3 regions of the Paenibacillus sp. FSL P4-0081 genome follow, and region 2 is predicted to be linked to each of the others. Evidence: riboswitches for the same ligand, from Rfam matches in the RefSeq annotation. Region 2 holds a riboswitch; each other region holds the start of a gene.

Region 1 (10,564 bases), 2.6 Mb from region 2:
TACGGGGATGTCCCTGTAAAATTTATTTTCTCGGACGGGTACTCGGTTCAGCAATACTGGAACGGCGAAGGGAAGACAACATCGTTTGAATTATCGTATAAAGCACCTCTGGTCTCCGCCGAGATTGATCCGGGACATTCCATACTGCTGGAGAGCAAGCATCTCAATAATTTCAGAATGGCGGAGCTTGAGCACAATACTCTTTCCCGCTGGACGCTCAGTGCGACGACACTGCTTGAAACCCTGCTCGGAACTCTTGTCTGGTGAGGTGAAGGATTGTGAAAATTTCGATAACCCGCGGTTGGCACAGCATGAAAGAGCAATTTTATATCCTGATTCTGCTATTTATCTACCGGCTGTTCTGGGGCTACTTCATGTACAAGTTCATTAAAAGCGCCGTCGTTCCGGTACTGCTGCGCTATCCGGATGCGAATGCCGGCGGCAGTAGCATAGGCAGGCTGCTGTATTATATTGAGGGGCAGGCTGCGCTGCACACGGACCCGGACGTCCGGCAATGGCTATGGCTGCTCCTGGCACTGACTCTGTTGCGGCTGCTGCTCTCCCCCTTTATCCGGGCGGGCCTGCTGCACGAGCTTCACCAGGAACGTGCCGGGGAGCGCGGACTGTTCTTTTTTCCCGGGATGAAGCGTTATGGTCTGCCTGTACTGCTGTTCAGTCTCGTTGAATGGGCGCTGGCCCTTCTGCCGCTCTATTGGCTGCTGCCGAAGATGTACCGTCTGCTTCTGAACGGCATTCTCGATTATCCGCTGCTGCTGACGCTCGTGCCTTATGTGCTGGGCTGGCTCGTCTACCTCTTCCTTATCCGCAAGCTGCTGCTGTATATGCAGTTCGGTTATACCGCCGGCACGGGCATGTTCACTTCGCTGCTGGTCTGTCTGAAGGTGCTTCTCCACTCCATCGGGATATCCGTCATTATAGGCGCAGGAAGTCTGCTGACGCTGATCCTCTGCAGCGCTGCAGCGCTCTTCTGCCCCGGCCTCCCGGCCCTGTTCCTGCGCCAGGCAGCTCCACTGCCGTCCACCCTATTCAAAATGTGGGGCATAGCCGCGCAGTATCATCTCTGGTCCAGTAAATCATTCCCACAATAATCGGCCGCCAAAACGGCATACTAAAAGAGTCATCGCCCCTCTGGTGAGGTGCATGACTCTTTTTTGTTTACAGCTGCGACAAGTGCATTTGCAAAACTGTAAATCCTTTGGTACAATGATGCCTGTACTACTAGTAACAAATTTGTAATCTTTCAAATGGAATGAAGCAGCTATGTAACCGAAGCCTTTAACCTTATGTCGATATGTCACTATTCTGGTGCACAAAACGCCGAATTCCCTGCACCGGGGAGTGGGGGAACCATATTTTGGGTGAATTGATCTCGCTTTAGAGGGGTCATAGGGGAACCTTCTACCGAATCCTTAAGCTAACCTCGCAGGCCTTGGAAGGAGTACATCTTTTGAGAAGTCAGAATTTTAAGAAGAAATGCACCGCAGCAGCGCTGGGTCTTGTGATGGTATTCACACTTGGAGCAGGCAGCGCTTTCGCAGATTCCAAAATGGATACTGTGATCTCAAAAACCATTGGAACGTCATATAAAACCGGGGGCACCAGCACCAGCGGCTTTGATTGTTCCGGATTCACCAAATACGTATTCAAGAGTATCGGCCTTACCCTGCCGCGCACCTCTAAGGCACAGTACAGCGTTGGAACAGCCGTATCCAAGAGTAATTTGCGTTCCGGTGATTTGGTATTCTTCAATACCCTGGGCAACGGAGTTTCCCATGTCGGTATTTATGTCGGCAATGGCAAATTCGCACAATCCTCCACTTCGCGTGGTGTAACCATCAGTTCGCTGAGTCAGGCATACTGGGCCAACCGCTACGTTGGCGCTAAAAGAGTGATGAGCACAACAGCCTACCAAGCTGTCGCTTACGATTGAACCCTTGAACATTTCCTCGAATATTCGTACCTCTAACAACTAAATGTAACTTATACGAGCCCGGTTTTGATTATTGCCGTAATCATTTCCGGGTTTTTCCTTTTCCTTATTCTACCTTTTACACTCATCTGCAGGCCCTGAAACACCTTTTTATCCCAAATCCAAAGAAAAATCCATCAATAGCTCACCTGCTGCGTAAATATGAGTCTTTCTATGCAGCTATAACTCTAAAAAACGCAAAAAAAATGCATTAATATGTTATAAGTGATTGCCAAGCGCCCTAGTCTTTGCTACAATTATCGCAGTGAGCTTTTAGTAACATTTTTGTAATTATTGAATCGCTTTTAACAAAGGTTTTGTCATGTATTGAATAACAGCTAATCCTAATCAACAGTCGTGCCGAGTTCCCTAAAGATTTAGGGAAACGGGGGAACCAACTTTGGGTGAATTGACCTCCTATTCTAAGAGGGGTCATAGGGGACCTTCAACCGAACCCTTAAGCTAACCTCGTAGGCATTTGGAAGGGGTATTTACTTTTGAAGAAGAAGCTAGCAGCCGCAGTACTAAGCTTTTCCATCATCTTCACCATTGGAGCAGGAAGCGCTTTCGCGGATTCCAAAATGGATAAAGTTATCGACAAAGCCATCGGGACCAAATACGTATCCGGCGGTGTATCCACGAACGGTTTTGATTGCTCCGGATTTACAATGTATGTTTTTGATAAGATCGGAATTAACCTGCCCCACCAATCCGGCTCCCAATATGAGATGGGCACTGCTGTATCCCGCGATGAAATGAGACCGGGCGATCTTGTATTCTTCAATACAAGCGGCAAAGGCATTTCTCATGTCGGTATTTATGTTGGTGACGGTGAGTTCGCACATGCTTCTTCCTCGCGTGGTGTAACCATCAGTTCGCTGAGTGACAGCTACTACGTCAACCGCTACGTTGGCGCCAAACGGATTATGAGTACAGATGCTTACAAGACTGTGGCTGCGGATTCCGAAGAGAATGACGATGTGCAATAATTTGTCCTAAATATAAGCGCTTTTCCAGGATTTTTGCCGAAATCTTGGAGGAGGGCTTATTTTTTTGTCTATAAAATTACTTACCCCGCTCTATATTTGTAAAACACCAATTTCGCTCTTTCATAAAATATTTATTGGCGTTTGTCAAGTTCCGGTCTTTCTGCAAGGTTTTTGCGTCGAATCCGGCTCGTTTTGTATATAATATTTATAGAATGAAGTAATGTTCCATTGAAAGGAGGCCTCCGCTTATGATAAGTTCCCCGGTAACTTTTTATGTTGTTCCTATGGAGTCGCGGCATGCTGCTGAGATCTGTGAGTGGAACTACAGGCCCCCGTATAATATTTACGGCTGGATGCCCTGGGAGCAGATGCAGGCGCTCGGTGTTGAATTCGGTGATCCGCAGCTGCGCAGCGAGCAATACGTTTCCGTTGTGAATGGACAGGGAATCCTGTGCGGCTTCGCCCAGCTGTTCCCTATGGAGGGTGTAGTCCGGCTTGGAATCGGCATGCGGCCCGATCTGTGCGGTCATGGCATGGGACATCTGTTCATGAAGGCCATCGTTCAGGCGGCTTTGCAGCGTTATCCGGAACGGGAGATCGATTTGGAGGTACTGACCTGGAATCAGCGGGCCATCCGTGCTTACCAGAAATGCGGATTTACCATAACGGATACTTATGAACGCAGAACCCCAACTGGCGATAAGCCATTTTATTGTATGGTCTATGAGAAATAGCATTCCACTTCTGTATGTTTGCAATTTTCCCAGGAGTTTCGTTCATTTTTTTGACACAAATACTATGATAACGCTTCACCATCCGGTATAATGAAGGAAGCAGCTTACATGGAGGGACGGATGCAGATGCAGAAATGGATCATGAGCGGTTTGTTTTTTGCCGCCTGTGCCTTTGCCGTGGTCTTAATGTTTACCCTGCCCGGCAAAGCCGAGGTGGCTGAAGAGAACAAACCTACAATGCCTGAGGTTGTGCTGGACGCAGCCGGCGCGGAGGCCCTGGTGAAAGCCAACTGCATCACCTGCCACGGGGATCAGCTTCAGGGCGGTGTAGGGCCGAACCTGCAGCAGGAGGGCGCACAGCATGACGCGGCGCAGATTTACAGCATTGTGACCAAAGGCCGCGGGCAGATGCCTTCCTTCAAAGACAAACTAGCCCCTGAGGAAATTGCGAATGTCGCGTTATGGCTGGCCGAGAAGAAATAATAACATGCCCAAAGCAAAATGCCCGCTGCAAAGGATACCCTGGTATCCCTGCACGGGCATTTTTATGGATCAGGCGGTACTGTCATTTCCATAAGGATCCTGTCCTCTAACGGTTTTTCTCAAAAGCCTCGTTAATTTCATTAGCCTGGCGTATATCCAGCTTCTCCACATCTGCAGGCAGACGCAGGATAACGGTCTTGTAGTCAATGGTGATATGCGGGTGATGGTCGAACGCTTCCGAAATCGCAGCAACCTCATCCACAAAAGCAATTCCCTTCATATATTCATTGAACATATATTTGCGCACCATAATATCCTCTTCCAGTTTCCAGCCTTCCAGCTTGCCGATCTGCTCCCGCAGTTCTTCCTCTGTAAATGGCAATTTGTTTCCTCCCTTGCTTAATTAGCTATATCACAGCAGTCCTGTCTTTCAAATAAAACATCCCTCAGCTTCTTAAAGTCCAAGGGATGTGCCGGGCCAAAGATTTTTTTCGATTTAATGTATTCTTAAATCCCGGCGAATAGTACTTCTCATCCCAATTTTAACATGGGCTGATGCCTGGGACAAACTCCGGCTCCGCAGCTGCTTCCGGTCTACACCAGAACCACCGATGCCAAATCCTCGTCGCCGAGCAGAATATTGATGCGGTGCGTTTCTTTATCGTACATTACAACCCCGCTTCCGACCTTAATCACCGGCTCATTGCCCAGTGCGTAGAACAGATCCTCCGCAAGCGCCTCCCAGACCTCCAGCTTCGACTCCTCCGGCAGGTTCTCCCACTCCTCAGGCTCCATTTCGAAAAAAATATACCCGTCGGAAATCCGTCCGACTGCGCCTGTCAGTTCAACCAGAATTTCACTGTAATCTCTGCCATGCTTAACTCCCACGTCAATCACTCCGTTTTCTTCGCTGATGAATAATAACTTACCTTATCCATTATAGCCGAAAAAATCACTTCACAAAAAAGGGAATGCTGTCGATAAATAAGAATATACGTGATTTGGTTACGTGCAGAGTGTCCTCCCGCGGTTCAAGGATGATAAACGCGGTATAGTCGGATCACTTCTTAATTCTCATGGACGAGGTGCATAAATGGAAATTTCAACAATACTAGGACTGGTTTTTGGTCTGATCGCAGTAGTCTGGGGGATGGTACTCAAGCATGCTCCGCTTGAAAGCTTGAACAATCCCGCCGCCTATGTAATTATCTTTCTTGGTACGGCCGCCTCAATCTTCATGGCCTTTCCCATGTCGGAAGTCAAGAATTTCCCTAAGCTGCTGAAGATCCTATTTGTGAAGAAAAAGATGGTCGGCAAGCCCGAACTGATTACAATGTTTATGGAATGGGCATCCATCACCCGCCGTGAAGGACTGCTTGCATTGGAATCCAATGTCGATGAAATCGAAGATAATTTCCTTAGAAACGGTATGCGGATGATTATCGACGGCAATGACCAGGAATTTGTCCGCGATGTATTAATGGAAGATATTCACGCTACAGAAGATAGACATAAAGCCGGCGCCTTAATCTTCTCCCAGGCCGGGATGTACGCACCTACACTGGGGGTACTCGGGGCTGTTATCGGGCTGATTGCCGCCTTGGGGGATATGAGCAATATGGATGTCCTGGCCCACGCGATTGCCGGAGCCTTCATCGCTACTCTGCTGGGGATATTCACCGGTTATGTAATGTGGCACCCTATGGCCAACAAGTTAAAACGAATTTCCAAACGCGAGATTGAAGTCCGCCTGATGATGGTAGAAGGTCTGTTGTCTATCCAGTCGGGGGTCTCCACCATTGCTATCAATCAGAAGCTTTCCGTCTTCCTTACTCCGTCCGAACGGGCCAAGCTGAGTGAGAAGGAGGGCACCTCGAATGAGCAAAAAGACTAGGCATGAGGAGCACGAAGAGCATGCCGATGAATCCTGGCTACTGCCCTATTCCGATCTGATGACCCTGCTGGTTGCACTATTCCTGGTTATGTATGCCATGAGTGCTACGGACGCCCAGAAGTTTGAGCAAATGGCCCAGGCGTTCAATTCAGCGCTCAGCGGCGGTGGCGGCGTACTGGAATTCCGCTCGGATTCACCTACGAGTACTCAACTTGACCAAGGCAATAAGGATAAAATGAATAGTGTTATAGATAAAAATACAGGAACCGCCGAGATCTCCAAACTTCGTGCCAAAGAACAGGAGGATCTGGAGAAGCTTAAGGAGCAATTCGATCAGTACATCAAGAATAACGGAATGACTGATCTGCTCAGTACGAAGCTGAATCAGTCCCAGTTAATGATTACGATCAGCGACAACGCCTTATTTGCTTCGGGACAGGCTATGGTCAAGGATGACTCCCGCCAGCTGGCCAAGTCAATCTCGACGATGCTGCAGCAGTTTCCCGATTATGATATATTAGTGCAGGGACATACGGATAATATTCCTATCTCCAATAGCAGCTACTCCTCCAACTGGGATCTTAGCGTGGCCCGTGCCCTTCAATTCATGAAAATCCTGCTGCTTAACCCCAATCTGGACCCGGTCAAGTTCAGTCCGATCGGATACGGGGAATATCATCCCATCGCTGAGAATACGACTGCCGCCGGACGCGCCAAGAACCGTCGTGTAGAAGTCTCCGTTCTCCGCAAATACAAAGATGCAACAACAGAAACTACTGATGTTGCCGCTCCCGGTAAATAATGCGAATATATTATAGCTTGTTAAGTAATAAGAGCTGTTCCCGGGCCATTATTCGGCCTTCAGGAACAGCTCTTTGTTTGATTGCTTATTATTTAAAGCTTATTGCAGCTCATAGTTCAGCATAGCTCCAAGCTCCTGCTTCTCCTGCGGTGACAGATCACGCCATTCCCCGGTCTGCAGGGCGCCCAGCCGGATATTCATTACCCGGATGCGCTGCAGACGCCGCACTTCATAGCCAAATGCGCTGCACATGCGGCGGATCTGCCGGTTCTTGCCCTCGGTAAGAATAATCCGGAATACCCGCTCGCTGATCCGTGTTACCTCACAAGGGAGCGTTCTGCTGCCCAGAATCTTCACCCCGGTGGCCATGCCCGTAAGGAAAGATTGCGTGACTGGCCTGTCCACGGTAACTACATACTCCTTCTCATGTCTGCCTTCAGCACGCAATATTTTGTTCACAATGTCCCCGTCATTCGTCAGCAGAATTAATCCCTCAGAATCCTTGTCGAGCCGTCCGATAGGGAAAATACGTTCTTCATGTCCGATGAAATCAACTATATTCCCCTGAATATGGCCTTCTGTAGTAGATGTGATGCCTACCGGCTTATTAAGTGCGATGTAAACGATCCTGCTGCCTGTCTCCAGGCGTTTGCCGTCGATCAGCACCGTATCTCCAGCTTCTGCCTGACTGCCCAGCAGAGCGGTCTCACCGTTGATGGTGACTCTTCCCCCTTCCACCAGCTTGTCTGCTTCACGGCGCGAACAGTACCCTGTCTCACTGATGAACTTATTAATTCTCATGTCTGTCATTCACTCCGTTCTATATACATGCCTGACGGAAGGTTATTCTCCCCGGCTTCAGGCAGCTTAATGGTCACCTGCGCACCCCGTCCGTACTCACTGCGGATCTCGAGACTGCCCTTATGGGCTTGTATAATACGCTGGCTGACCATGAGTCCAAGCCCGGTCCCTGACTCTTTATTCGTGAAGAACGGCTCGCCCAGCTTAGGAAGCATATCCTCCGGAACCCCTCCGCCCTCATCAGAAACAACAATAACCACAGAATTATTCTGCTGCTGCTCCTCCAGGGTAATCGTCCCTCCGTCAGGCATAGCCTCAATCGCATTTTTGATTACATTAATGAATACCTGCTTCAGCTGGTTCTCCTCACAGTGCACCATAGCCGGCATATCCGAGAAATACGTTACAAACTCTATGCCAAAAAGATGGGCTTGGCTATCCAGCAGAGAGATCACGTCGCCGACAATATGCCGCAGATCCCTCAACTGAAAATGAACGGCCTGCGGCTTGGCCAGGATCAGAAACTCACTTACAATCAGATTGATCCGGTCCAGCTCCGAGAGCATAAGATCAATATGCAGCGGGACCAGAACCTTCTTCTCCTGCTGCAGCTGCAGGAACCCTCTCAAGGTGGTCAGGGGATTGCGGATCTCATGGGCAACTCCGGCTGCCAGCTGGCCGACCGTAGTCAGCTTCTCGGAGCGTCGGAGCAGCTCTTCAATCCGGTTGCGCTCAGTCATATCACGGGATACATGTACAAAAGACTGCGGCTGCCCTTCCTCATCCCGGATCACCGAGGTGCTCACACTGACTTCTACGATAGAGCCGTCACGTTTCAGTCGTACGGTCTCTACCGGAGGCAGAGACATTCCGTTCTTGAGCTGCCGCAAACGGATATCTTCCTGCTCCTGTACTGTAGCCGGCACCAGATAAGGCGTCTTGACCAGCGCTTCCGCTGCACTCCATCCATAGAGCTCTTCAAAGGCTCTGTTCGTACTTATAATCCTGCCATCCATATCCACAGTGTGGATCGCATCCGAGGTGCCGTTAATTACCGACTCCAGATGCTCTTTAACCGCCCGGTTCTCTTCCAGCGTCTGACCCAGCCGGTTCGTGTGCTGCAGCAGGTGGGAGGTCATCGCGTTGATCCGGTGGGCCAGCTGTCCGAGCTCGTCCCGGCTCTCAACATTTAATGGAGGCTCGAATTTGCCCTTGGCCACATCATTCACCTTAGCCAGTATATCCTGAATCGGCCGTGTGACGAAGCCGGCCAGAATATAGCTGGCCAGGAAAAAGATAATAAGCAGCAGCACGGACGTGGTGATATTATTGAACAGCTGCTCTTTAATTACGGATGAGATCAGCGAGTAATCCATAACCACAGTAATTACATAATCGTCGGCTCCCGGCTGTTTGATTGGAATAAAGCTTTTGAGCACTCTTTTGCCCAGAACCTCCGTATCCAGCGTTACCGGCTCACCCCCGTTGATCGCTTCCCGTATTGCAGCTTTATCCTGTGCAACGTTGCCGTACGTATACGTACCGTAATGAATAGGACGGTTGCGCAGCTTCACATTAATCGGGTCGCTGCCATCGGGCAGCATGCTGGGCGATCCGAACGTTTTGGGATTAAAGCCTGTGATCTCCAGGATGCCGGGGTTCACGGCTTTGGAGTCCTGAATAATTTCGTCAGGTCCCATAATCTTGACGTAATCGCTTACGGCAGTACTGCGGATATATGGATCTATGATATAGTTGCTGGTACCATCATAATAGTAACCCCATTTATCAATGTACTCCGGATTTGAGGTTGAATATTCGAAAGGGCCGGACCAGAAATTATCCATTGTCTGCCCCTGGTCAACGGATACCCGCTGGCCTGCAAACAACTCCAAAAAAGCCACATACCAGTACCCCATGCCTTTGGTCGAGAGTCCGATCTCTGTGGGATCTGATGACTTGGCTACAACAATATCATTATCAGTCTTGACCAGAAGCGAGATATTAGACACGCCCAGCTTGATGGCCAAGGCCTGCAGCTCCCTATTGTCCACATTCTTGATATCCGGGTCAAGCTCAAGCGAAGCCAGAATAGAGGTCATCCTCAGGTTCTGGGCAATTTTATGCTGCACATAGTTGGAACTATAACTGCTCTGCTCAACCGAAACAGCGATCTGCATGGCAGTTATCTTCATATTACTCAGACTTTCATTACGCAGATTATTCCGGACGGCATATAGATTAAGTGTAAGATTCAGCGTCAGGATTAAGAGTACCGAGCCGAAAATAATAGCCGATAATTTCGTTTTTATAGACAAGCGTATTGTTCACCTCTTACCGCTGGTAAATCCTAGCGGAGCATTCATAATTATCATACCTTTTGCCTCTCCATTTGAAAAGACATTTCAAACAGGGATAACCTGGGGAACATATTGAATTCTTCAGACACATTCTCTACAATAAGTAGGAAACCATCCACAGGTTATGCACATATAAACATTTTGCTAAATCGCGATGTGTACAATTTTGTGCATAAGTCGGGCTTTATCCACAGAGTTGTCCACAATTTGTTAAGAACGAATATTTGTTCGTTGTACAAGGAGCTATTTTAGAAGGGAAGATGAACTTGAATACACAACTTGAAGAGTTGCCGCCAGACGAGCGGGCAATTCATGAATATTGGATGAACGAGGCAATAGGCGAAGCCCGCAAAGCAGAAGCACTGGGTGAAGTGCCGATCGGGGCAGTGGTTGTCCGTGAAGGTACAATTATCGGGCGCGGCTACAATCTGCGTGAGACCACGCTCGATTCCACTGCCCATGCGGAGATGGTTGCCATCCGTGAAGCGAGTACAGCCCTTAATTCCTGGCG
Region 2 (10,564 bases):
TTGAACATGCAGTGAATACAGCAAATTTTGCTCTTATTACAGTTTGCTTCCCTATTAGGGAACACTATTTGGATAATCCATTGCTCAGCAAGAAGGGGCACCCGGCTGCTTGGCGCATGCCGGGTACCCCTTCCTCATTCTATAAAGTTAGCTCATGGCCATCCGGCACCGGCAATCCGAATACCGGCAGTCCGTCTTCTCCCCATGCCACAGGCTGGACACGGGTATGACGGTTAGGGTCATTCAAGGGATCTCCCTCTATTTCCTTATAATTTCTGGCGTGATAGACAAGCAGGTCCTGCGTTCCATCTGCCGTTACCGTAAAGCTGTTATGTCCCGGACCGTACTGGCCGTTCTCTTCGCTGGTCGTAAAGACGGGGACCGGGGATTTCGTCCACGAGCCGGGGTCCAGCAGATTGCTGTCATCCGGTGCGGTAAGCAGGCCCATGCAGTAATGGTGATCGGTCGCGCTGGCCGAATAGGTCAGGAGAACTCTTCCGTTCTTTTTCATAACAGCAGGCCCTTCATTTACACGGTATCCAATCGTCTCCCACTCATAGTCCGGCCGGGTCAGCAGGATCTGCTCACCTTCCAGCGTCCATGGATTAGCCATCTTCGAGATAAACAGGCTGGAGTTCCCCTGAACCGAAGGGTCCTCCTGCGCCCACACCAGATACTGCGATCCCGCATGCGCAAAGGTAGTGGCATCCAGCGAGAACGTATCCCATGCGGTATAGATTCTCCCCTTCTCCTCCCAGCTTCCTTCCAGCGGATTGTCAGAAGCATTCTCCAGTACATACAGACGCTGTGCAAAAGGTGCATCATCACTGCCGGCGGAGAAATAGATGTACCACTTCCCGCTGATGTAATGAATTTCCGGCGCCCATACATAACCGCTCATAATACCGGTGGTATGCTTCGTCCAGATGACGACAGGCTCGCTGGCTGTAAGTCCGCCGATCGTCCGGGCTCTCCGCAGCTCAATCCGGTCATATTCGGGAACCGAAGCGGTGAAGTAATAATAGCCGTCACTATGCCGGTAAATGCAGGGGTCTGCCCGCTGTAGGACAACCGGGTTGGTGATTGTTTCATTCATTATGTAGCTATGTCCGTCCCCGAAGGCCGCCAGCAGCAGGCTGCGTTCCCCGGCAGTAACCGGAAGGACTCCGCCGTGGCGTTTGGTGTTTACACCAAGGTCGAACTCCCTGTCTGCAAGCACGCGGAAATCGCCGCTGCTAAGGTCAGACGTTAACAAGGGAAGATATCCCTTCCCTTCCGCATAACGGTCCACAATCAGGCACCATTCCCCGCGGCCGTTCAGCTTATAAATCTCCGGGCCTTCCACGCCCATAATGGCCTCCAGAACCGGCGCATCCACAAAGCTGAAGGCGTCTTTATCCAGCGACGCACCTTGCTCCACCCGGATATTCTTAGTTGTCTCATCCTTCGAGAAACGGTAGTACCTCCCGCCAGCAGCGATAATTGTCGTATCAATGATATGATTGTCGCGCTCAATGTACTTCTCTGCTGCCGTAAATTCCCGGAAATTCTTCGTGCGCGCGCTGTATATTTTATGCTTCCGTTCACTCTCATGCGGCTCCTGAGTAGCCGAAGCCCAGAATACCAGGAATTCATCCGCAGCCTCATCGTAAATCGCCTCAGGAGCCCATACACATCCGGCGCCCTCCACACCGACCGTAACTGCCCACGGCTGTGACCAGTTCACCAGATCAGCAGATTCCCAGACAATAATATCGCGGCTGCCGGCCTCCACTGCTGCACCCCAGCCCTTGCCGCTGGCAATGCGCAGATCGGTGGCAATCAGATAGAATTTGCTTTCCTTCGGCGAACGGATGATAAAGGGATCTCTGGCTCCCTTTTCCCCGAGCTCCGAGCGCAGAACAGGCAGACCCGCGTTCAGATCCTTAAAGTGCAGGCCGTCCTCACTGTAGGAGAAATAGACCTGTTCGCCATCCGGCTGCTCCCCGATGAAATGAACTAAGAGATAACCGGTGTATGCGGGTATAGATTGAGACAAGCTAAGCCCTCCTTAGGGAATTATTATACCGAACAAATCTTCCAGTCCGGCTTCGTGTCATTTAGTTAACACTAATATTAATCTATTTACTATTATATTAATATTATAGTTAGGGAACATAGATAGAGTCAATGCTGTTTCTGCTGAAATTCACCTGAGAAAAAAAGCCGCTGAACGGATTCAGCGGCTTCATTACCTTTTACATGGCTGCAATGTCTGCCGCCTAATGATAGCTGGGCAATAAAAATCAACCTGCTGGATCTCTCACGTTTACGGGATCACCGCTTTGATCTTCACCCGGGGCCAGTCGGGCTCCATCCTTGTTCAAGTAAGGTACACTGCGCCTATCCACTCAAAATTACAGCTTCGTTTCACCAGCCGGTTGCGCCTGAGACTGGTTACAGCCTTGCCTTCGCCATCAAAGCCCACAAAATTTGTTCATTTATTGTTCAGTTAAGACGTTTACACTATGCTCGAGGGAGGCATCTAACCTTGGGAAAAAAGCGAGCAGAAGAAAAACGGAAATGTGAGTGAGGTAGCTGCACTAACAACCATTACGCCAAAGGAATGTGCAAGCAACATTATTGGAAGGACTTTCGGTTTTATATAACAACCCTCTCCATTTATAGCATTTATATGTTGATTTTCCCGGTTAACTATCTCTTCAAAACTCTCACACGTATATGCAGATGAAAAAAGATTATCCCAAATTCTATTTAATTTGCTGCATAACGCAATTAAGTATAACGGAGCAAGGAGAGATTATTATTGAAGCCTCTAGGGTTAAACAACGCCGCAACATTAGCGAAGATAAAGGATCTGCTGAAGTGGTCCGTGCAGGATCGTCCGGGCCTCTCTATGAGATGGCAAGACCCAATATTCTAATTGTGGACGAGGATCCGGTGAACCTGAAAGTGTTGGCTGATATTCTCTATGAAGAAAATTACAGATTAACTGCGGTCTCCAGTGCCGATGAAGCCCTTGAACTGATCCGCTCTGCTTCCTGGGATTTGTTAATTGCCGATGTGAAAATGCCGCAAATGTCAGGATATGAGCTTACCAAGCAGGTCAGACAACATTTTGATATTACGGAGCTGCCGATACTCTTGTTAATTACCCATTCGATTTCAGAAGAGTCATATACAGAATTCTTACATGGAGCCAATGACTATGTAACCAAACCTGTTGAAAGATTAGAGCTGAAGTACAGAGTGCAGGCATTAATTTCGTTGAAACAATCGATTGACCAAAGTCTGCGGATGGAAACAGCCTACTTGCAGGCCCAGATCAAACCGCATTTCTTATTCAACACCATCAACTCCATTATGGCCCTGAGTGAATTTGATATGGAACAGATGCGTAATGTAGCGGGTGCATTTGCAGATTACTTGCGGTATAGCGTTGATTTCATTAATACGAATCAGCTGGTGGATCTGGAGAATGAAATTTCCCTGGTGAAATCCTATTTATTCATTGAGCAAGTCCGTTTTGGAGACAGGTTAACTGTGGTGTGGGAGATCCAGCCCGCTCTCCGTTTCAAGCTTCCTCCGCTGTCCATCCAGCCGCTCGTTGAGAATGCAGTAAGACATGGATTGCTGAGCCGGGCGAAGGGCGGCGAACTGGTGGTGCGCATATATCAGGCGGAAGCTGGCGCCTGTGTACAGATTATAGATAATGGCAAAGGGATTCCGGCTGCCGAGATTGAGAACCTCCTAAGCCTTACCCGGCATAACACCGGGGGAATCGGCTTAAGGAATACCAACCGCCGTTTGGTTCAGCGGTATGGCCAGGGTCTTCTTATCCAGAGTGAACCGGGCAGGGGCACGACAGTATCGTTCATGATTCCTCTTGATAATCATCCGGTATCTTAAGTTCCAACCAGATTTCACCACCTCATAAATCACGTCTAATGTCCGCGCATCTGGGCATTACTCCCGATACCTCGGTTACGCGGGGGCAGTGGCTGAGTCTAAGCAAAATGGACAAGCTCAAACCATGAAGCTGCCGCTCATTGAATTCGGTCCGGAATGTATTTATTGCACCTTCAAGTGGTTAAGATGATCCGCAATCCGGTTAAGCTCATCGGCAAGCGCCGCCAGGGAAGCAACAAGCAGCTGCTGTCTGTCCGGCTTCTTCGGCTCGGCGCTGATTTTCTCCATTGGCGGAGGAGGTTGCAACTCCTTCTTGTCCTCTTTGCCATACATCGGAAAGCCGTCTTCAATCAGCAGACGAACAATGGTACTGAGATGGTAACGCTCTGCACGCAGTTCACTGATCCGCTTCAGTAGTTTCAAAGTTTCATAAGGGTAAAGCACCTGGTCTCCCTGACGGGTCGCGGCTACAAAATAAGAGAAATACTCTAGCCATCTCTTCACTGTGGTCGGAGGTAATTTCGATATCGTGATCAATTCCAGCTGCGTGTAATGGCGAACCATAACATCTCTCCTCTTTCTAGTGGACTTATATATTTTAATGGTATTCGTGTTCCACGAAATAAATGTGTGAAATTACTTATTTGCGTTTTTTCGCATCAAAAACGGCCAACTGCCTGCGAAGGCAGTTGGCCGTAGATCCATCCGGATATTGTCCTCGATCCTGCCTTGACCGGCCTCCAGAAACTTGCCGTAATATTTGAGTGCTTCTTCATGAAGTGCGTGGTACATATATTGCTCTCCAGCGTGAGCCCCCCGCCGCCAAATACTTATGCACCGGGCCGATCCACTGAATATTGCAGTCCCGCCGGACCCGCCGGTTTCGCCGGAGGCTTGAGGTTACCCTTCCCTCACTGTTCAGTTCCTTGAACAACCGATCCATTCAAAGTCATAAATGACCGCACCATACTCTGCTGCAATTTCCTTCGTGCGGTCTGTCGAGCTGGGCGAGCACAGCACCACCGGAACAAGCTACGATTACAGCCCTCTCTACAGCCAGAGCGTCCAATAACAGCTTCAAATCTTCACAATGTGTGTCTACGATCCGGCTAATCTCCACATCCATTTTACCGGACTGCCCGTTCCCTCTTAAATCGAATACGATTACTTTCGCACGCTTGCTGAAATAATCCGCTTGCGGCTCAAACAGATGATGGGAGGTCGAATAATCATGAATAAAAACAATAGGCAGACCGTTGCCCGACATCTCGTAATACAGCGACGTTCCATTCACCTTCAATATGCGGCATAAACAGTGCATCCTCTCATGAACGCTTGCGGGGTTAGCTGCCGGATTCGGGCCTGAAAGTAGCCCTACTCGTTTTTCCCGAGATTCACCCCATATAACCTGGTTCCCCCGCTTCCTATAAGGAATTCAGCGATTAAGTATTATTTTGCAGACGTTTCCTGACTTTCTTCCCCCAGGACCTTCAGATCATCCTGTACGCTCCCCTTCCACAAGGGGACTCCTGAACGGTAGGCTGCCCGGCCATTTAAATGGCCTGCCACCGGTGAAGTGATGAATACAAAAACAATCGCCAGCAGCAGCTTGACATTAACCGTTCCGTCTTTAAACCAAAAGTACAGGAAGCCTCCTGTCAGCAGACACAGCACCCCGAAGGTTGCACTTTTGGTGGCCGCATGTGAACGCAGGTACACATCAGGCAGCCGGACTAAGCCGAAGGCACTTAAGCCGCAGAAGACTGCACCCATCACCACAAGAATGGAGCTAATCAGTTCACCTGTCATTCGGGTTCCCTCCATCCTCTATAACGGCTCCCCGTTCAATATATCTGGCCAGTGCCGTTGTTCCAATAAACGTCAGAATACCGATAACCAGAATAACTTCAAGAAAGTCCTGGGTATCCAGCAGCATACAGAAAACAGTGATCATTGCGAGTACATGAATGCCTATCGTATCGAGCGCGGCAACCCTGTCTGATCGGGTTGGCCCTTTCAGGAGACGGAACAGGCATGCCAGCATCGCCAGCGCCAGAATGATCATTGCCACGGTTAGCATAACCTGGATCATTACCGGGTCACCTCCATAATCGCTTGTTCGAAAGTGCCTCTAATCTGCGCGACAAGCAGCTCTGCATCTTTAATATCAATTGCATGAATGTACAGCGTCCTGCCATCCTTCGAAACATCAAGAGTCAGGGTTCCCGGCGTCAGACAGATCAGGCACGATAACAGCGTAACCTCCCAAGCCGAGGTCAAGGCAGTCTCATAAGCAAAGATACCGGGACGTATAGCCAGCTTTGGACGGATGATATGGCCGATGACCACGAAATTCGAGACCGTAAGTTCACGGGCAAAGATCAGCAGAAGCTTCAGTATAGCCCATATACGTATGAGATAGAATGGCCGGGTCCGGGCCAGGGATTTCGTCAAAATCAGCAATAATATAATACCGATGACGTAGCCGGCTATGAAGCTTGAGCCAGAGCCATCGTTATTTATCGCCATCCACAGAAAGGCAATCAACAGATTTAAGAGGAATTGTAGGGCCATCTTCTCTACTCCTTCATTATGGCTTCAATGTACCGCGCAGGTGACGCCAAAACCTCGCCTGCCTGCGATACATAAGCATAGACGGACTCGGCACCGACCCCCATAGCAATCACAAGCAGCAGGAGTCCGGCGGCAATAGCCGATGCAGCCTTCAAGTTCACTCTAGGCAATTCATTCACCGGTTCATTTCCCCAGAACGCCAGCCTGAACACCTTCATCAGGGAATACAGCACCAGTAAGCTCGATCCTAGTCCAATTAAGGACAACGTCAGCATTCCCTCAGCCAGAGCTCCGCGGATGATCAGAATCTTGCCGGCAAACCCGCTCAGCGGCGGAATACCTGTCAGGGCAAGAGCAAGGATAAAGAACATCCAGCCGATGAACGGATACCTTTTAATCATCCCGCCCATACTGCCTAGCCGGTCAGTTCCGGCTGCGGATATAATCATCCCGCCCAGAATAAACATGAGTCCCTTGGCCAGCATATCGTGCAGCAGATAGAAGACCGCCCCATTCAGTGAATCTGCAGTCCCTGCAGCGAGTCCAAAGGCTACAAATCCAACGCTGATAATGATGTTATAATTCAGAATCCTCGGGATATCCTTATAAGCGACTGCCCCCAGGCTGCCCAGAATCATGGTAGCAGCAGCCATCCAGGCAATCCAGTCATGGGTGAAGCCGGGATCGTTAACAAACAGCAGCGTGAAGGTGCGGATGATTGCATAGAGTCCCACTTTGGTCAGCAGTGCACCGAACAACGCTCTAACAGCCGCCGGAGGCGCACTGTATGACCCTGGAAGCCAGAAGAACAGGAACAGCCCTGCCTTTAGGGAAAATACAATCAGGAACAAAACAGCAATCACATTAAGCACGCCGCCTTGTCCCGCTTCAGCGATACGCTGGGACAGGTGTGCCATGTTGAGTGTTCCTACTGCTGCATAGAGATAAGCTACCGCTGCTACAAACAGTGTCGAGGATACGATATTGATGAGCAGATATTTCGATGTTTCTCTTAGCTGAAGCTTGGTCCCTCCGAGTGAGATGAGCGCATAAGAAGAAATCAGCATGACCTCAAAAAAGACAAACAGGTTGAAAATATCTCCGGTAAGAAACGAGCCGTATACCCCGACCAGCAAAAACTGAAAGAACGTATAATAATAGAACCGCTCCCGCTTCTCTCCAATACTGCTGAAAGAGTAGCACAGAATCGCAAAGCTGACGATCGAAGCCATCATTACCAGCAATACAGCAAACATATCACCTACAAATACAATCCCGTACGGAGGAGCCCAGCCCCCCATCTGCAAGGTCTGTATGCCCTCAGAGTGGACACGTGAAACCAGCAGCACTGCAACCAGAATGTTCAGCAGACCGCTGAGCGCACTAATCACGCGCTGAAGCCGGATCTTCTCTTTGAGAAAAATCAGGATGACAGCCGTAGTCAGCGGAATGAGAATCGGGAGTACCAATAGATTGCTCATTCGTTGTCCTCCTTAATGCTGTCAATTTCGTCAGTACCCAGCGTCTGGTAAGACCGGTACGCGAGTACGAAGTAGAAGGCTGTAACCCCAAAGCTGATAACTATGGAGGTTAGAATCAATGCCTGCGGCAGCGGATCAACATAAGTATCCGCTTTGCCCAGCACAGGGGCTGCACCCTTTTTGAGCCCGGCCATTGTGAGCAGCAGCAGATGGACACCATGCGTCAGCAGGGAGGTTCCCAGCACAATGCGCAGCAGGCTTTTGGACAGAATCAGGTACACACCGATCGTGAAGAGAATGCCGACCGCAACCGCCATTAGGAGTTCCATTTCTTTTCCCCTCCGATCGATAAAATGATGTTCATCGTTACACCGACCACGGCCAGGTATACGCCAAGGTCAAACAGGACGGCAGTCGCCAGCTCCGTATCGCCAAGCACTGGCAGATGAAAATGGCCGAAAGCATGACTTAGAAAAGGAGCGTCAAACAGGAATGAGCCTGACGCTGTTAGAATAGCCAGCAGGAGTCCGGAAGCTGTAAGCAGCCGGTAATTCACAGGTAACACCTTACGTACCTGATCCATTCCAAATGCGATTGTAATGAGGATCAGCGCAGCAGAAGTCATCAAAGCCCCGATAAAGCCTCCCCCGGATGATTATGTCCGGCAAAGAACAGATACAGGGAGAATATCAGAATAATGAGGACAATCCCCTTGGACATTGTCTGCAGAATCACGTCATTGCTGCGCAGCGGTAATTTTTCATTCTTGGCGGGTTGGAGCGGCGTCAACTCCTCTTCCATTCTCAAATGAATCAGACCATAAATGGCCAGTGAGGCGATGCCAAGCACCATGATTTCAAACAAGGTATCGAACCCGCGGAAATCTACCAGGATGACGTTAACAACATTCTTGCCGCCAGCCAGGTTATAGCTTTCTTTCAGGAAAAACTCGGAGATAGGTTCAAAAGGACTGGTACCCATAGCCGCCAGAGCGATCAACGTCATTGTAATGCCGGCTCCAAGCGCTATGATCAGATTGGGCAGCTTAAAGCGCAGCGGCTCTCTCTGCTTCTTCAGCTTAGGTAAATACCGGAAACAAAGAAGGAACAGAATGACCGATACGGTCTCTATAATCATTTGGGTGAGTGCAAGATCCGGTGCCCGGAAAAGAACGAAGAGCAGCGTCACCATGTACCCTACACCACCGGTGAAAAGAATCGCGTTAACACGTGACTTGGCAAATGGAACAGCAAAGGCAGCCAACAGCATTGCTGCTACAACAGCCGTTTCATAAAAAGACAATGAGGCATACTGATCCATGCCAAAGCTTATGCCTGACTGCAGCAGCAGAACTGTGAGTAACGAAATGATGAAAAAGCTGAAAATATAGAGCAGGTAATGGCGATTGGAACCAGTCATATAGGCATCAGTCAAACGTCTTGAACCATTCTCCAGCAGTCTTAGCGAGAAGTCATACATACGGTTCAGCGTATTGCGTCCGCTTGCTTCGCGGTCCAGTACCCGCAGCCGGGTATAGATTCTAAATAACAGTGTACCTGCGGCTATAACGCCGAGGGTCATGAAGATTTCCGGTGTCCAGCCATGCCAGAAATGAATAGAAACTTCAAAAGCTTCTTCCGGTGCGAGTATCCCCGTATGGATGGAAGACATTGCCGGTTCAATCAGCGTAGCAGAGACCAGGTCAGGGAAGAATGCAAACACTACAGCAAGTGAAATTAGAATCACCGGTGACAGCAAGAGACCCAGTGGAGCTTCATGCGGAATTTTATCCAGTTTGTCTTCCCTCAGCTTGCCGCGGAAGGTCTTGAAGACAAAAATCATGCTATATACAAAGGTAAACACACTGGCAATCCAGGCAATTACCGGAAAGAGCTGCGTCCAGTATCCTGAGCTCAGGATGTCAAACTCCCGGATATTAAGCATAGAGGTGAAGAACATTTCTTTACTAAGGAATCCGCTGAATGGCGGCAATCCAGCCATGGAGAACGCCCCGATCAATGCGACAGAGAAGGTGACTGGCATGAGAGACATAAGCCCTCCAAGCTTGCGCAGATCACGGGTACCCGTCTCGTGGTCAATGATGCCCACAACCATAAACAGACTGCCTTTAAATACAGCATGATTAATGAGATGAAAGAGCGCTGCAGTAGTAGCCATCGTATAAAAAACCGCATCCCCCGTGCCGGTAAAGAAGGCTGCCGCCGACCCGAGTCCCAGCAAAGACATGATCAATCCGAGTTGACTGATCGTGGAGTACGCGAGTAAGGCTTTGAGATCCGTTTGCCGGATGGCTTTGAACGAACCATAGATCAGAGTTACCAGTCCTGTGACAGAAACGAGCCAGAACCACTCGGATGCTCCGGCATATAGAGGGGTGAGCCGCGCCACCAGATAGATCCCCGCCTTAACCATGGTAGCCGAGTGAAGGTATGCACTTACCGGAGTCGGCGCTTCCATAGCATCAGGCAGCCAGATATGGAACGGAAACTGGGCGGATTTCGTAAAGGCACCCAGGAGAATAAGCAGCATGGACGGGATAAACATGGCACTTTCTGTCAAGGTCCCTGCCTGTGCAACAA
Region 3 (10,564 bases), 2.5 Mb from region 2:
CACTCACTTTGGTATTAAATAACTGTACAGAATGCAGCTATCCATTTTTTCCAAGACCGATTATCCAATATTACACCTATGCTATCTGCCCGAACGAAAGTCATTTGGCCGCGCTGACATAGCGAATCCTCAGGGAGAGCGTGCTGAAGCACGAAGGTAACACGGAGGAAAATAACCATAGTACGCGCCAAAGTCACTAATTGGCTCGGCTGTAAAGCGATTCCCGCAGGGAGAGCGGTTCCACGAGCTAGCGTCACCTAAGAGCGTAACCGCACATCCGACGCTAGAGCGAAGCGTGTGGCGAAACTCTGTGCACTGCGCATGGCAAAGCCCTGAGGACGCACCTTCAGGGAGTCCGAAAAGGGCTGGTCCACCGTCGAACAAGCCTTCCTTCCGCACCCTACACAGAGTTAACCAAGCTTCCGGGTGTCCAGAGGGCTGGGGCCCTTGGGGCCCTCCCTATAGGGAGGGTTTGGGAGGGTAAGAAGAATTTAATGCTCATGATTTAATGGTTATAATTTTAGGGTTATGAATTTAATAGTTAATGTTTAAATAGGGTAAAGGGGTATCCGGGGAAAGTCCCCGAAAAAAGTGCAAAAAAATACCTCCCGCGCTAACGGGAGGCCAAGGAGATATAAAAAGGTTAGAATTAACAATTTGATTAGTTCCTATTATAACCTATTTGGTTTAGTTTGTCACAGGGGTAGGGATAGCAGAAATACATTCATGACAAACAATTTTACCTTTGAAATAGGTTACATTCTCAGCATTACCGCAGAAAATGCAGGCAGGCTCATATTTCTTAAGCATGATCCGCTCACCGTCCACGTAAATTTCGAGCGCATCTTTTTCTCCAATACCCAGTGTGCGGCGCAATTCAATTGGAATAACGACCCGTCCAAGCTCATCTACCTTACGTACAATTCCTGTTGATTTCATCATTACAATCGTTGCTCCTCTCAATTATCAAAAGCGTCAATATTCGACATTGTTCACTGTTTTATGATATTTATAATACCAACCATTCCCAAAACAGTCAACCTTTTTTGAGGCGAATTTTAAGGAAACTTTGAAGGAAACATTCATACCGCCATTGGTTAGGCATATATCCCAAAAAGAACCTCGAAAATATTTGTCGATTTGTAAATTGCTAAATTGTCATAATTCGACAAAGTACGACAATATTTATTATTATAACTGTAATTCCCCCCTATTTCTATGGATATTATTCAAAGGAGTTGATCTCATGAAGCAACCGCTGACAGAAGAGAAGGTATTTAAAGATCCGGTTCATAACTACATTCACGTCCAGGACACCATTATCTGGCGTCTGATTAACACCAAGGAGTTCCAGCGTCTGCGGCGCATCCGCCAGCTCGGTACCTCTTATCTGACTTTCCATGGCGCAGAACACAGCCGGTTTTCCCATTCGCTTGGTGTTTATGAAATTACCCGGCGGATTATATCGCAGTTTGAACGGAGCGGATATAAGGATTGGATGCCTGAGGAGAGTCTGCTTACCCTGTGTGCGGCGCTGCTGCATGATTTGGGACATGGCCCGTTTTCCCATTCTATAGAAGAAGCTTTTGAAATGGATCATGAGGACTGGACCTGCCGGATCATTCTGGAGGATACGGAAATCACCGCTATTCTGCGTGATGTAGCTGAGGATTTCCCCAATAAAGTAGCCTCTGTGATCTCCAAAACGTATGAGCATGAAATTGTTGTCAATTTGGTGTCGGGGCCGCTGGATGCGGACCGGATGGATTATCTTTTGCGTGATGCCTATTATACAGGGGTAAATTACGGAACCATTGATATTGACCGGATTCTGCGGATGCTGCGCCCCTATGACGGCCGGGTAGTTGTTAAAGAATCCGGGATGCATGCGATTGAGGATTACCTGATGTCACGTTATCAGATGTACTGGCAGGTCTATTTCCATCCGGTAACACGCAGCTCGGAAATTATTCTGCGCCAGATTCTCCGCAGAGCCAAGGAGCTGGTACAGGAGGATTATGGTTTCCGGTTCATGATTGAGCCGCTAAGTGATTTGTTCCGCGGGGATGTAACGGTGGAGCAGTACCTGCTGCTGGATGAGGCATTGATGCAGACAGCCTTCATGCAGTGGACGCTGGAGAAAGATGAAATTTTAAGCGACTTGTGCAGCCGGTTTATTCATCGTAAACTGTATAAATATGTGGAGATGGAGCATCTGGATACAGAGACAATTGACGAAATCCGCCGCAGCTTTGCCGGTGCCGGACTGCGTGCTGATTATGATCTGGAAATTGATTTTCCGACAGATCTTCCTTATGATGTATTCCGTCCGGGGGATGCTTTTGACAGCAAGCAGATTCTGCTTCTGGACCGTCATGATAAGCTGCGGGAGATCTCAGAGGTATCGGATATTGTACGCTCAATCAGCGGGATTCACCGAGGCAGATACCATCTCTATTTCCCGCAGGACAGGCTGCAGAAAGCCCTTCCACAGTTGCCGCCCTCCATCGCAGATATTTTTGCAAAATAACCTAAAATACTTGTAATTCATCATAGAAATCAAGGCGGAAAGGATGAAATATAATGCAGTTATTCGACACACATACCCATCTGGATGCTCCGCAATTCGACGAGGACCGCGAGGAGGTAATCGCCCGGGCGCTGGAGTCCGGAGTCAGTAAAATGATCAATATCGGTTTCAACCGGGAAACGATTCCGACAACGATGGAGCTCGCAGAGAAATATGATTATATTTATGCAGCGGTGGGCTGGCATCCACAGGATGCATTCAGTATGAAGGAGGGCGACCTCGAATGGATCGCATCGCTTTGCAGTCATCCCAAGGTAGTGGCCATCGGTGAGATCGGACTTGACTATTATTGGGACACCTCTCCTAAGGATGTGCAGCATGAGGTATTCCGCAAGCAAATTGGCCTGGCTCGTGAACTGAAGATGCCAATCTGTATCCATAACCGCGATGCCCACGAGGATGTAATCCGGATTCTGCGGGAGGAAAAAGCGGGTGAGGTTGGAGGGGTGATGCATTCGTTCTCCGGCAGCTGGGAAAGCGCCAAAATGTGTCTGGATCTCGGCTTCCATTTGTCCTTCGGCGGACCGATTACGTTTAAGAATGCCAGGGTGCCCAAAGAGGTGCTCGCCCAGACTCCTCTGGACCGGCTGCTGATCGAAACGGACTCCCCATATTTGACTCCGCACCCCTTCCGCGGCAAGCGGAATGAGACCGCACATGTAAGACTGGTAGCGGAGGCAGCTGCGGCAATAAAAGGGATTGATTTACAGGAATTGGCGGAAATTACGTATGCGAACGCACTGGAACGATTTGGGATTGTCTGAAAACGGGAGAAAAAGCGGTGAAAAATGAAGTATAGCCGATATATTAAACTTTTATAGTCTAAAAACGGCTGAATATTACAATATTTTAATCATTTTTTTACGTAAACGTGGTTGAATCGTCCTTTACAACATGCATCAAAACAGGATATCATCTTTTCAGTGCAGTGAGCTGTTGTTACTGTGACAGTCACTATTTCATGGATCGTCTCGCTGAGTCTCCGTATGGAGAACGGGGGAACCAATAAATGCCCTGCCGCATGCCCGTACATAGAGTACAACACAGAATTGCCGCAGACTTTATTTGATTTCTTCACGTGGTCTTTGGGGTGAATTTGAGGGCAACCGCCGTGAGCGGGTGACCTGAGATAGGGCGTCTCTCTTATGCCCGAACCCGACAGCTAACCCCGTAAGCGCAAGTAAGAGAGGAAACCTCGTGCATAAACATTCCCGCGTATTCGACACCGGAGAAGCCACGAAAGAGTCCTCTGTGAACTCTTTTTTGGGCTTTTTTTTGTTTTGAATAATGCGGATGTTCCCGGCATACTGTTATATAACAGATATCCGGAGTAGCTATGCCGAGCAGGCGATCCATGAGCAGGAAACGCTGGAGCAATGCGGGCGTATCCTGTTGCAATCTCAAACCTAGTTTCGTCAGAAATGATGCAGTCACCTTGATATAACTTGGACGACGGGGCTATGTAAGGAGGATGGAGAGAGTGGGCGTATTCCAACCAGAGGTATCCCATGATTCGCAATCATCCAGCAGGTCTTTCGCATTACGGTTGAAGCAAGTGAATCCTCGCGTACTTTCACTTGCAGGTGTGATATCGATTGTTATCGCACTGTTAATTCTGCTGTACGTACACGGTCAGAGTAATAAAGAAATTATTTTAGTTATAGACGGACAGGTACAGACACTGGAGACGCGGGAAGCGCTGCTCAGTGATGTGCTGGCAAAGGAACAAATTTCGCTGCAGCCGTATGATGAGCTATCTATTGGCCTTAGTGATGAAATACAAGACGGCGACCGTGTCGTAATCACCCGTGCGCAGAAGCTTGTGCTTACTGCAGACGGTGCAACCAAGACCATATACACCACCGAGGATTCGCTCGGAGATGCCATTACCAAGCTGGGTTACAGCCTGGAGGGCAATGACAAGATTTTCCCTTCGCTTGATACCGCAGTCACACCCGACATGGAAGTCAAGATTGTCCGTATTACCAAGCAGACCGTACAGCGGACAGTAAACTTGCCTTTTAAGGTCATCAAAACCGCAGACCCCTCTCTGTATAAGGGAGACGTAAGAGTTGCACAGGCAGGCAAGCCGGGCGCGATCATCCAGCATATCGAGAAGATATATCAGGATGGGGAGCTAGTCTCCATGAATATGGTCGGCAAGGAAGTTCAGACGGTAACCAAAGATAAGGTTATTGCTGTCGGTACCAAAGCGGTTCCGAAGCCTGTTGTAGCTGCTGCAACTACATCCAAAGCAACAACAACCTCCAAATCATCCAAAGTCAGTGCGAAGAGCAACAACGTCACGAGCAAGGCAGGCGTAGATTTTGAATACAAAAAAATGATCAAAAACGTATCCATGACGGCTTATTCCTCGGAAGAACCGGGAATTGGAACACGCACCGCCTCCGGCACACGCGTAACGGAAGGCCGCACTATTGCAGTGGATCCGAATGTAATACCAATTGGCTGGTGGGTGTACATTGAGGGATTAGGGTTTCGCCGAGCAGAGGATACCGGCGGTGCCATTAAAGGCAACAAGGTGGATGTTTACTACGATTCACTGAGCCATGCCCGTAATTTCGGCCGGAAGTCGCGGACCATCTATGTGATTGGACCTGTGAAGCCGGAGCTTAACTAAGCGGCAAGTCTTTTGCAAATTAGCGGTTTATAAGATATAGTGGGGGTAGCACTTACGGAATTTAGAGAGCTGCCGCTCATCACTTATACATTCTTTAGCCAAAAAGAAGGGGAGCGAATCCTCTTCTTTTTGCGTTTTAGAGTAAGGGAGTAAATTATTTATGATTAAAGAATTAATTGTCGTCGAAGGTAAAAGCGATACCGTGGCCGTTAAGCGGGCCGTAGAAGCGGATACGATTGAAACAGGCGGTTCCGCAGTGGACCGCAAGGTCATTGCGAAGATTACATTAGCCATGGAACGCAGAGGGGTTATCATCCTCACGGATCCCGATCATGCCGGAGAGCGAATTCGCAAAATTGTCTCCTCCAAGGTACCCGGATGCAAGCACGCATTCATTCCGGAGAAGGATGCTACCCGCAAAGGGGATATAGGTGTGGAGAATGCCTCGCCTGAGGCCATCCGCCATGCGCTGGAGCATGTCCACACTTCTTTTGAAGGGGCACCGGCTGTAATCGGGCTGGATGATCTTATGGCCGCAGGTATGATGGTACACGCACAGGCAGCAGAGAGAAGAATGCAGCTTGGCAATCTGCTGGGTATCGGTTATTGCAACGGCAAGCAGCTGTACAAGCGTCTGGCGATGTTCGGTATTACACGCGAAGAGTTCGCGCGCGCTCTCGCCCAAATTGATCAGGGAGGCATTACTTCATGAGCGACACTCTGAATATCTCATCCCCAACTAGAACCAAAGCAATCATACAGCGGTACGGGTTTTCGTTCAAAAAAAGCCTGGGCCAGAACTTTTTGATCGACCAGAATATTCTGGACAAAATTGTCGATGCCGCAGGTCTGGATTCTGCAGCAGGCGCACTGGAGATTGGCCCGGGTATCGGAGCCCTGACGGAAAGGCTGGCGATGACAGCAGGAGCGGTCACAGCGGTGGAGATTGACCGCAGACTGATCCCGATCCTCAGGGATGTCCTGTCACCCTATCCCCATGTAAAGATCCGCAATGATGATGTACTGAAGGTCAACATGCAGGAGCTGTTTGCCGAAGATTTTGCCGGTGTGGACCGGGTCAGCGTAGTGGCCAACCTCCCGTATTATGTGACGACCCCGATTCTCATGAAGCTGCTGGAAGAGAAGCTGCCGCTTGATAACATCGTCGTTATGATCCAGAAGGAAGTTGCCGAACGTATGGCTGCTTCTCCTGGGGGCAAAGAGTACGGAAGTCTTAGTATTGCCGTCCAGTATTACAGTGAGCCCGAGCTGGTCTGCATGGTACCCCGGACAGTGTTCATTCCGCAGCCGAATGTAGAATCAGCCGTCATCCGTCTGAAGGTCAGAGAGCGTCCTCCGGTTGAAGTTGCCGACGAGAAGCATTTCTTCGATGTTGTCCAGGCATCCTTCACCCAGCGGCGCAAGACGATCGCCAATAACCTGAAGGCCCGCTACTTCGCTGAAGAGGGGCGTGAGCGTCTGGAGGCCCTGCTGGCTGAAGCAGGGATAGAGCCGTCCCGCCGCGGAGAGACACTTAGCCTGGAGGAATATGCGCGGCTAAGCGCTGTCCTGCTGGCTGCAGGAATCGTATAATCAGCAGAAAACACTCCGGGTGATGAACCAACCGGGACCTTTGCCCATAACATGGGGTAGAGGTGGTGTTGTAATGAATTTAGGAGACTTGGTCATACGTAAATCTTATGGCGGCGATGTGACTTTCCGGGTAGAGAATATAGTGCAGAATAAAGCCGTCATCAAGGGGACGGAATTCCGGTTGCTGGCGGACTCTCCGCTGGATGATCTGGTGCAGGTGCCTCCTACCCGGATTACAGAGCGGGGGCAGCAGGCGCAGATCAAAGCCATAGAATCCCTGAGCTGGCTGCGTAAAGACCGTCAGGAGCAGAGCCAGCGCAGCGGAGAGAGTGTATCCGGGACCTGGACCCAATCTCCCAAGGAAGCTGCTTACTTTGAAGTGCCGGGTAAGGTGCTGCATTTGGATGGCGATGCGCTTTACCTGAAGAAAAGCCTGAGTCTGTATGAGCAGTTGCGCATACCCGCCGAAGGGCATCATATTCATGAGTCCAAAATGGCGGAGACCTTATACCGGCTGCTGCCCCGTGTGCGTCCGGATATCGTGGTGATTACCGGTCATGACGGAGTACTTAAGCAACAGCAGGGTTATGATCTCTACAGCTTGAGCAGCTACAAAAATTCACAGAATTTTGTTGCGGCTATCCAGGTTGCCCGGGAGTATGAGCGGAATTTCGACGCCCTGACGATTGTTGCAGGGGCCTGCCAGTCGCATTTCGAGGCGCTGCTGGGCACAGGGGCGAATTTCGCCAGCTCACCGGGAAGAATACTCATTCATGCCCTGGACCCCGTCTATATTGCGGCCAAGGCTTCATTCACATCGATCCGCGATACGGTCAATTTGAGCGATGTATTGAACCATACCATCAGCGGCAACCAGGGAATGGGTGGAATTGAGACCCGCGGGAGCTTCCGTATCGGGATGCCCCGGCTGCAGAATCTTGCTACCCTGAAGGTGGCGCCTTCGGTGCTGTAGCGGCGGATATAGAGAAGGAAGGATAAGCGATCCGGCTTATCCTTCCTTTTTTCATGGGCAGATTTGCGTTCAGCATTACCGATAACAAGGCGCTTAAGCCGGGACTACTTGCTTCTAAAAAAATTCCGTTGACAACTATTTTAGCATCATCTATAATTATTTATTTGCTTTGACAATGATTGTGAAAAGTTGTATAATGGACAAGGAAAGAGGTGGTCGTCAGGCAATGGCTAATAACGCGCTGTTGGAAATCAAACGCAGTCTCGAAGCTCACGTCGGTCATAAGATCACGTTGCGGGCTAACGGTGGTCGTCGCAAGACCGTTGAACGTACCGGTGTCCTGGAAGAAACGTACCCTTCTGTATTTATTGTCAAACTGGATCAGGAGCAGCAAACCTTCAAGCGAGTCTCCTATAGCTATGCCGATATCCTTACTGAATCTGTGGAAATCACAGTTACCGAAGACGATGGGCAGATGCGGATTATGTATATTAAAGCTTAGCGTCACGGACAGTCTCCCTGAAGGGGGGCTGTTTTTTGTTTTTCCGCTGCATGACCTGTGCCCCTTGGCCGCATACTACATAAGCAGTAGCTCATCATCCAATAGCATACAGGGAGGAATCCGTAATGAGCCGCAGAAGACGGGGCATGATGTCGGAGGAACTGAAGACAGAGCTGGCCAAGGAGCTTGGATTTTATGAAACGGTAGAGCAGGAAGGCTGGGGCGGAATCCGGGCAGTTGACGCCGGGAACATGGTCAAGAGAGCGATTCAGCTGGCTGAACAGGCTGCACGGAAATCGTAACGCCGTAAAGCTGGGGTCTGCAGTTGTAACCTGGGTATCGCCTGCTGGCGGTACCTTTTTCCAAATACGGGGGTCCGGAGAAGCTTACTCAACTTTTGTTAATGGACTTCACTGCCAGTTTCTCATATAATATGTTAAGTTGTTTTTACGGGAAAAGCTGAGGGTGGGTGAACGCCTTGAAAATGTATGAGAAAGCGCCGGCCAAGATTAATTTGATGCTGGATGTGCTGCATAAGCGCGCTGACGGATTTCATGAAGTGGAAATGATTATGACTATGGTCGATCTGGCCGACCGTCTGGAGCTCTCCGAGCTGAAGCGTGATTCCATTATTATCTCTAGCCAGGCCGGGTATATTCCGCTGGACGAGAAGAATCTGGCCTTCCAGGCCGCAAGACTGATTAAAGACCGCTATAACGTGAGAAGCGGTGTACATATTCACTTGGACAAAAGAATTCCGGTCGCTGCCGGCCTTGCCGGCGGCAGCAGTGACGCCGCGGCTACGCTGCGCGGCCTGAACCGGCTCTGGCGCCTCGGGATCCCGGCGCAGGAGCTGCAGGAACTGGGCGCCGAGCTGGGCTCGGACGTCCCGTTCTGCGTCACAGGAGGCACTGCCCTGGCTACGGGCAGGGGAGAACGGCTGACGCAAATAGCGAGTCCGCCGCAATGCTGGGTCGTCCTGGCCAAGCCGCCGATTAATGTATCGACGGCTGAGGTGTACGGACGCGTACGCGCGAATAACATCGCGGTTCATCCGTCCGCACTCCGGATGCAGCAGGCGATTGAAGCCGGCGATTTCTCGGCGGTCTGCGCGGGCCTGGGCAATGTGCTGGAGGATGTGACCTTGAAGCTGCACCCGGAGGTACAGCAGCTCAAGGAAGCGATGATGAAGCTGGGGGCAGATGGGGTGCTGATGTCCGGCAGCGGACCGACAGTATTCGGCCTGGTATCGAAGCAGTCCAAGGTAGCAAGAATCTATAACGGGCTCCGCGGATTCTGCAAGGAAGTCTATGCCGTGCGTTCGCTGAGCTGAGCCGAAGGCACACAGAAACGGTTAGCGCTGCTCCAGTCAGCTTAACCGTTTCTTCTTGAGCGAAGCACAAGTCAACTCCAAAAGGACGGTATAACCGTTTTCGCTTGTGTAAATCCGTACAAAAATGATATTATTCATAATAATATTCGGTTTTGGCGAGGAGCATTCCGTGAAGAAACTTAAACGAAGCCAGCGATTGGTTGATATGACCCAATTTTTACTTGAGAAGCCGCATGATCTGCTGCCGCTCTCGACCTTCGCAGAGCGGTACGGTGCAGCGAAGTCATCGGTCAGTGAAGATCTGGCTATTATAAAAGAGGTATTTGAAGGTGAGGGCATGGGCGAACTGCAAACCCTGGCGGGTGCTGCAGGCGGAGTCAGGTATATTCCGCGGATGCCGATGGACATGGCCCTTGCTTTCGTGAACCGTCTGTGCGGGCAGCTGGAGCAGAGTGACCGGATTCTGCCCGGCGGGTATTTGTACATGTCCGATCTGCTGGGACTGCCGTCCCTGATGGAGCAGGCCGGTAAGATTATTGCTACGGCTTTTTACGGAGTAGAGATTGATGTTGTGATGACGGTGGAGACCAAGGGGATTCCGCTGGCTTATGCGACGGCTGCGCAGCTTGGGCTGCCTGTAGTACTGGTGCGCCGCGACCATCAGGTGACCGAGGGTTCGGCGGTAAGCATTAACTATGTCTCGGGTTCGCACAAGAGCATACATACGATGTCGCTGTCCAGACGGGCACTGCGTGAGAAATCCCGGGTGCTGATCGTGGATGACTTCATGAAGGCGGGCGGTACCGTACGCGGGATGGTTGATCTGCTGGGTGAGTTCAATGCTGAGGTCGCCGGTGTAGGCGTACTTGTAGAATCTGGAGCGGTGGAGAAGGAAGAACGCCTGCTGCATGATTACGTATCGCTCGTAAAGC

Evidence for each region. A riboswitch is a leader RNA that binds a small molecule or an ion and turns the genes downstream of it on or off. The one in region 2 is predicted to bind cyclic di-AMP.
Region 1: another riboswitch for cyclic di-AMP. It lies ahead of P40081_RS00495 (C40 family peptidase); the one in region 2 lies ahead of P40081_RS25495 (alpha/beta fold hydrolase).
Region 3: another riboswitch for cyclic di-AMP. It lies ahead of P40081_RS00150 (resuscitation-promoting factor); the one in region 2 lies ahead of P40081_RS25495 (alpha/beta fold hydrolase).

The regions. Positions count from the first base shown of each region.
Region 1 is NZ_CP009280.1:95,919-106,482, reverse strand. Features, by position in the region: gene P40081_RS00510 (M1 family metallopeptidase) at 1-267, shown strand, start outside; gene P40081_RS00505 (hypothetical protein) at 312-1,109, shown strand; cyclic di-AMP (ydaO/yuaA leader) riboswitch at 1,327-1,465, shown strand; gene P40081_RS00500 (C40 family peptidase) at 1,523-1,951, shown strand; cyclic di-AMP (ydaO/yuaA leader) riboswitch at 2,339-2,482, shown strand; gene P40081_RS00495 (C40 family peptidase) at 2,488-2,979, shown strand; gene P40081_RS00490 (GNAT family N-acetyltransferase) at 3,228-3,713, shown strand; gene P40081_RS00485 (c-type cytochrome) at 3,840-4,196, shown strand; gene P40081_RS00480 (4a-hydroxytetrahydrobiopterin dehydratase) at 4,303-4,578, opposite strand; gene P40081_RS00475 (hypothetical protein) at 4,791-5,084, opposite strand; gene motA (flagellar motor stator protein MotA) at 5,290-6,090, shown strand; gene motB (flagellar motor protein MotB) at 6,074-6,892, shown strand; gene rluF (23S rRNA pseudouridine(2604) synthase RluF) at 6,992-7,693, opposite strand; gene P40081_RS00455 (ATP-binding protein) at 7,699-10,011, opposite strand; gene tadA (tRNA adenosine(34) deaminase TadA) at 10,320-10,564, shown strand, end outside.
Region 2 is NZ_CP009280.1:5,963,776-5,974,339, forward strand. Features, by position in the region: gene P40081_RS39490 (glycoside hydrolase family 43 protein) at 140-1,096, opposite strand; partial or broken gene P40081_RS39495 (glycoside hydrolase family 43 protein) at 1,370-2,038, opposite strand; gene P40081_RS25485 (sensor histidine kinase) at 2,866-3,909, shown strand; gene P40081_RS25490 (MerR family transcriptional regulator) at 4,072-4,473, opposite strand; gene P40081_RS25495 (alpha/beta fold hydrolase) at 4,859-5,203, opposite strand; cyclic di-AMP (ydaO/yuaA leader) riboswitch at 5,227-5,360, opposite strand; gene mnhG (monovalent cation/H(+) antiporter subunit G) at 5,359-5,718, opposite strand; gene P40081_RS25505 (Na(+)/H(+) antiporter subunit F1) at 5,708-6,001, opposite strand; gene P40081_RS25510 (Na+/H+ antiporter subunit E) at 6,001-6,483, opposite strand; gene P40081_RS25515 (Na+/H+ antiporter subunit D) at 6,489-7,964, opposite strand; gene P40081_RS25520 (Na(+)/H(+) antiporter subunit C) at 7,961-8,293, opposite strand; partial or broken gene P40081_RS25525 (Na+/H+ antiporter subunit A) at 8,281-10,564, opposite strand, start outside.
Region 3 is NZ_CP009280.1:28,381-38,944, forward strand. Features, by position in the region: gene P40081_RS00135 (AbrB/MazE/SpoVT family DNA-binding domain-containing protein) at 688-942, opposite strand; gene P40081_RS00140 (HD domain-containing protein) at 1,247-2,530, shown strand; gene P40081_RS00145 (TatD family hydrolase) at 2,584-3,354, shown strand; cyclic di-AMP (ydaO/yuaA leader) riboswitch at 3,553-3,782, shown strand; gene P40081_RS00150 (resuscitation-promoting factor) at 4,071-5,231, shown strand; gene rnmV (ribonuclease M5) at 5,392-5,943, shown strand; gene rsmA (16S rRNA (adenine(1518)-N(6)/adenine(1519)-N(6))-dimethyltransferase RsmA) at 5,940-6,824, shown strand; gene yabG (sporulation peptidase YabG) at 6,898-7,797, shown strand; gene veg (biofilm formation stimulator Veg) at 8,024-8,299, shown strand; gene P40081_RS00175 (small, acid-soluble spore protein, alpha/beta type) at 8,425-8,601, shown strand; gene ispE (4-(cytidine 5'-diphospho)-2-C-methyl-D-erythritol kinase) at 8,778-9,632, shown strand; gene purR (pur operon repressor) at 9,802-10,564, shown strand, end outside.